DNA from 2 places in the Rahnella sp. BIGb0236 genome. Region 1 is predicted to be linked to the other one. Evidence: predicted binding sites of a transcription regulator. Region 1 holds the regulator's gene; the other holds the start of a gene.

Region 1 (3,151 bases):
ACCCTTAAGTTCAGCCACAAAAGTATTTGAGCGAATGGCGTCCAGCGTGGTGACGCCAAACAGTTTGTTTTTATCGTATACGCCCGCGTTCTTCAGGACTTCAGCCGCGATCGCCACAGTGGTATTGACCGGGTTGGTGATCACACCAATGCAGGCTTTTGGACACGTCGTGGCAACCTGTTGGATCAGATTGCGGACGATCCCGGCGTTTACGTTAAAAAGATCGGAGCGATCCATTCCCGGCTTACGCGCCACACCTGCGGAAATCAGGACGATATCAGCGCCTTCCAGCGCCGGGGTGGCATCCTCACCACAGAACCCTTTAATGTTGACCGCAGTCGGGATATGACTGAGATCGACGGCGACACCCGGAGTAACCGGCGCGATATCATATAATGAGAGTTCGGAACCGGAAGGTAGCTGGGTCTTGAGCAGAAGTGCGAGGGCCTGACCGATACCGCCCGCAGCACCTAGAACTGCAACTTTCATCCTATACTCCTTTTTTATCATTAACTTATAAGTGTCGTGGATTTATTTTTAGTGTGACCTTAATCACTTATGCTGTTAAAAACAATCGCTCACTTGCAGAGAATCTGAGGTGGGTCGTTTAGAAAGTAAATAAACTCTCTAACGTCACCTTTTTACTGTCTTTTATGGCTTTTTGTCGGGAAGCTACACCATTAAAAGTAGCACCACAAAACCCACCAGGTTAATAAATGGTTAAATTCGCTCCAATGTGAGAGCTGAATCGAGATCATCAGCCAAACCGCCCGTTGCGCACCCGAAGTAACAGGCAATGCACAATTTTGGCATATTCATTACCTGCCGCTGTAAAGCATGACGCTGACATTCCTTGCTGGATGCAGAATTCGCGATCTGCGTCGTTGACCCGTGTTGCATAAAAATGCAATTATCTGCATAATCAACCCAACAACGATACAGAGACCAGGGTGCAAAATGCGTAATCCTGCTAAACAGGAAGATTTGATCAAAGCCTTCAAGGCGCTTTTGAAGGAAGAGAAATTCAGTTCTCAGGGCGAAATTGTGGTCGCACTTCAGGATGACGGTTTCGAAAATATCAATCAGTCAAAAGTCTCACGGATGCTGACCAAGTTCGGTGCCGTAAGAACCCGTAATGCCAAAATGGAAATGGTGTACTGTCTGCCGGCTGAAATTGGTGTGCCGACAACAACCAGTCCGCTGAAAAATCTGGTCCTGGATATTGATTATAACGACGCCGTTGTGGTGATCAGAACCAGTCCGGGTGCCGCACAGCTGATCGCGCGTTTGCTCGATTCTTTGGGGAAATCCGAAGGGATCCTCGGCACCATCGCCGGTGACGATACGATCTTCACCACGCCTGCACGCGGCTTTAGCGTCAAACAACTCCATGATGCGATCCTGAGTTTGTTTGAGCAGGAACTGTAATCTCAGTTATTTTGCCCGTCCTCACGCTTTCATTCTGTGCCTGAGGTCAGAAGAATCACGTTTCTGGCCTCATTCCTCTTCCGCCCTTCCCTTCTTTTATGTCCCTCAATGCCGTCAGACACGTCAGATCCACTGTTAACGATCTTCACAACACGCACATTCCCGTCACATAAATATTTCAACGATGTGATTCACTGCAAAAATGAGCACAAATAGTCAAATTCACTCAATCTATTGATTTTACGAAAAATTAACACAAAAAGAACACTTAATAGCCATTCTTTATTCCTTTTAGTTATTAAAAATACAAATAGGACACAGATAACCACCCAAATAACTATTAGCAAACTATTAATATTTAGAGTGACTAGATGTATACTCATTTCCGTGGTGTGAAGCACCGGACATTACCAACATAATAAAATCGACGAGGTCAAAATCATGAACGTTAAAACTACAATCGCAACATTAAGCATTCTCTCTGCACTGTCATTTGGCGCTTTTGCAGCACAACCTGTTAGTCAGGAACAAGCAGCAAATATGCAACCACGCGGTATGATCAGCGTCAGCGGCGTTGCCGGTGCCCCTTCTGATATCCGTCAGGCACTGTCTGATAAAGCCGATGCACAGGGTGCCAAAGCCTTCCGCGTGATCGAAGTACGTGAAGAAGGTAACTACCACGCTACTGCGGAAATTTACCAATAAGTCTCAGGTAAACGAAGCGAAGGGCCTGAATGACTCGGGCCCGCGCATTGCGCAATAAGACGGATTTGTCGCTGCCTCATCACGTTCCCGCCCGCTTTACGCGCGCCTGAACCCCGATATCACAGTCCTGATGAATCCAAATCTCAACCGACGTTGCTCTCTGAAAAAATGCACCAACGTCTGCGAATTCAGGAAATTATCATGAAAATCATTACAACTATTGCTGCCCTTAGCCTGCTGTCTGCTGTGTCTTTTGGCGCCTCAGCGGCCAACCTGATCACTAATCAACAGGCAGAAAACCTGCAACCAATGGGCGTGATCAGCGTCAGCGGTGTTGACGGTGCGCCAACCGATATCCGCCAGCAACTGTCTGATAAAGCCGATGCTAAAGGTGCAAAATCATTCCGCGTGATCGAGGCCCATAACGACGGTGCCTATCACGCAACCGCAGAAATCTATCAGTAAGATTTCCGGGGAGTCCCGTAACCGGGCCACTGTTTGAGTATTCATTGAATTAGCGTTACCGGGTTTCAACAGCCACTGATTGAAGAAACGAAACAGCGAAAATAAATGGCGCTGTTGAGGCTGGAAAGAGAGCAGACACTGCCACTGCCGTACTCTCTTGCTAACGATACCCTCGTCGTCCTGTCCGACGACACCCTTTGGCCCTCAATTTTTGAGGGCTTTTTTTTGCGTGAGATTTCACCCATCCCGCCAGAAACGCAAAAAAAAGCACAGCCTGCGCTGTGCTTCTCATTCATGGCATGCTGTTTTAAATCTGTTGTGCCGCGTCGGCTTTCGCTGCCAGTGCCGCCAGCAGTTTTCCATGAATACCGCCGAAGCCACCATTGCTCATCACCAGAATATGGTCGCCCGGCAGGGACGCTTTAATCACCATATCCACCAGTGAATCGACGTCTGCACTCCAGTGTGCGGGCTGGATGCAGTGTTCCGCCACTTCCGCCACCTGCCACGGAATGTGTTGCGGCTGTAACAGGAAGACTTCATCGGCGCGCCC
Region 2 (3,151 bases), on a different contig from region 1:
CCCGGTCGGGAAGCAGTGGGGGATTGGTTTCCTGCTGCAAAGCAACAGCAAGCAACCCGACTTTCTGTATCAGCGTTATCTGGCGTTTTATCCGCAGGCTGAAAAGCGTCTGCGTGAGATGAAGGATGATGAGTTCCTGCAATATAAGCAGGGACTGGTAAATGAAATGCAGCAGCGTCCGCAGACCTTAGATGAAGAAGCCGATCGTCTTGGCAATGACTTCAGTCGCGGGAATCCTCAGTTTGATACCCGTGCGAATGTCATCCGGGTGATTGCGGGGCTGACACAAACTCAACTGGCGGATTACTTCCATCAGGCCGTGATTCAACAGGATGGTCTGGCGATGTTGTCACAGGTTTCAGGGAATGACAGCAAGACACCGCAATATGCCGCGCCTGCAGGCTTTAAAACCTGGCCGGATACCTCAACGTTGCAACAGGCATTTGAGCCTCATGCGGCTAAATAACCTGCTGATATTCAGGGAAAAACAAAAGGACGCATGAGCGTCCTTTTTTACGGCCTCAGAATGGTTTGCAGGTTTCTAGAGTTCAGCAATCAGGATTTTTGAACGACGCTGGTAGTTGTACATTTCCTGTTTCTGAATCGGCAGAACATCCACTTCCGCAGGTTTGAAGCCGCGCTCCTGGAACCAGTGAATGCTGCGGGTTGTCAGGACAAACAGCCGGTTCAGCCCCATCAGTTTCGCCTGGCTGGCAACACGTTGCAGCAGCATTTCACCGCGTGAGGAACTGCGGTAATCCGGGTGAACCGCCACGCAGGCCATTTCGCCGATCCCTTCATCATGGAACGGGTAGAGCGCCGCGCAGGCAATGGTCAGGTTGTCCCGCTCGATAATGGTGAATTTATCGATTTCCATTTCCAGCTGTTCGCGGGAACGGCGAACCAGAATACCTTGTTGTTCCAGCGGCCGGATAAGCTCAAGGATGCCGCCAATATCATTGATAGTGGCGCGGCGCACTTGTTCGGCACTTTCCATCACGATTTGCGTACCAATGCCGTCGCGGGAGAACAGTTCCTGAACCAGCGCGCCATCTTCCTGATAACTGATCAGGTGGCTGCGGCGGACACCGCTGCGGCAGGCTTTCACCGCGCCACGCAGGAACCGCACGGTACCGGAAAGATAATCTCCGCTGGATTCCATCTGGTCGATTCGCAGCTGTGCATCATTCGGGAACAGTTCGGAAATGATGTTGCCTTCCTCGTTGATCACTCCCTGCGAAGAACAGAAGCCGATCATTTTTTCCGCTTTCAGTTTAATCGCCAGTTGCGTCGCCACTTCTTCAGACGTCAGGTTGAAGCTTTCACCCGTGACAGAAACCGCTACCGGGCCGAGCAACACAATGGCGTTGCTGTCGAGCTGACGGTGAATGGCTTCTTCATCGATACGGCGGATACGGCCACTGTGGCAGTAATCAATCCCGTCATCGACGCCCAAAGGCTGAGCGATGATAAAGTTACCGCTGACCACGTTGATGTGCGCGCCTTGCAGTGGCGTATTATTCAGACTCATCGAGAGCCGCGCCGTGATATCGAGCTGTAACAAACCGGCGGCCTGCTTGACCAGTTCGAGAGCACGGGCATCGGTGACGCGAATGTTTTTATGATAAATCGGTTCGTAATTATGCTCAGAAAGGTTCTCATCAATCTGCGGGCGGGCGCCATACACCACCACCAAACGGATGCCTAAACTGTGTAACAGTCCGATATCATTGACAATGTTGCTGAAGTTCTCATGTTCAATGGCTTCTCCACCGAGCATGACAACGAATGTTTTGCCACGGTGAGCATTAATATAGGGAACTGAGTGGCGAAATCCCTGAACCAGTTCAGTACTACGTTCCTTCACGGCAAAACCTCGTTTGAATTTTTATTCGTAATTTTTGTATTTTTATTCTTTTGGGGGGCTGTGGCAAGCAGGAAATCTCTGTTTTTGTTTTAACACTTATGACAAACAGTCAACAAACTGATTAATCGGGTAAATGTTTAGGAATGACTTGCAGGATATGATTCGTTAGAATTCGTAACCTGCTTTTTTTATCCTCTATTTTTTACTTTTGAAGACTTTTTGAGACTGCATGACTGACGATACTCACAATCCCGGAAGACGACGCCTCCTGCAAACCGTAGCTGCTTCCTGGATGCTCAGTGTGAGTAAAGTGGGTTTTGCTGCCAGCTCGCAGGTGATCGCCGTGCGTATCTGGCCTTCTTCAACCTATACCCGCATCACCCTCGAATCCAGCACCCCCTTAAAATATAAACAGTTTTTGCTCAGCGATCCGCCGCGCGTGGTCATTGATATCGAAGGCGTTCATCTCAACAGCGTCCTTAAAGGTCTGGGTGAAAAGGTTCAGCAGAGCGATCCTTATATCCGTCAGGCGCGGGTGGGGCAGTTTGATCCCAAAACGGTTCGCATGGTGCTGGAACTCAAGCGCGCCATCAGCCCGCATGTTTTCACTTTGAAACCGGTCGCGGAGTTTCATAACCGGCTGGTGGTTGATCTGTATCCGCAAGAGGGGGAAGTCACCGCACAAGATGATCCGCTGCTGGCCTTGCTGGAAGATTATAACCGCGGGGATGTGGCGAAAAACCTGCCGCCGGAAACGCCGAAAGACGGACAGGCGGGCAGAAGCCGTCCGCTGGTGATCATGCTCGATCCCGGGCATGGCGGCGAAGATCCGGGGGCTATCGGCAAATATAAAACCCGTGAAAAAGACGTGGTGCTACAGATTGGCCGCAAGTTACAAAAACTGATCGCGCGTGAACCCAACATGAAAGCGCACATGACGCGCAATGAAGACGTGTTTATTCCCCTGAAAGTGCGTGTGGCCAAGGCGCGAAAGCTACGGGCCGATCTTTTTATCTCTATCCATGCGGATGCCTTTACCAGCCGTGCCGCGAAAGGCTCGTCGGTATTTGCCTTATCGACCAAAGGTGCCACCAGTTCAGCAGCACGTTTTCTCGCACAAACGCAGAATGAATCTGACCTGATAGGCGGCGTCAGTAAAAGCGGCGACCGGTATCTGGATCATACGATGTTTGATCTGGTTCAGACCGCGACCATCAGCGACAGCCTGAAATTCGGCAAAGAAGTGCTGACCCGTATGGGGAAGATTAATCATCTGCACAAAAA

What was found. The regulator ArgR, encoded in region 1, controls arginine synthesis, uptake and breakdown. The targets are predictions, from matches to a motif close to ANTGAATAAAAATACANT.
Positions count from the first base shown of each region.
Region 2: the regulator ArgR is predicted to act here: its motif matches at 1,901-1,918, upstream of argA (amino-acid N-acetyltransferase).

Region 1 is NZ_SOAO01000006.1:245,304-248,454, forward strand. Features, by position in the region: gene mdh (malate dehydrogenase) at 1-489, opposite strand, end outside; gene argR (transcriptional regulator ArgR) at 958-1,428, shown strand; gene yhcN (peroxide/acid stress response protein YhcN) at 1,870-2,133, shown strand; gene yhcN (peroxide/acid stress response protein YhcN) at 2,335-2,598, shown strand; gene mpl (UDP-N-acetylmuramate:L-alanyl-gamma-D-glutamyl-meso-diaminopimelate ligase) at 2,906-3,151, opposite strand, start outside.
Region 2 is NZ_SOAO01000009.1:135,598-138,748, forward strand. Features, by position in the region: gene ptrA (pitrilysin) at 1-466, shown strand, start outside; gene argA (amino-acid N-acetyltransferase) at 542-1,867, opposite strand; gene amiC (N-acetylmuramoyl-L-alanine amidase AmiC) at 2,097-3,151, shown strand, end outside.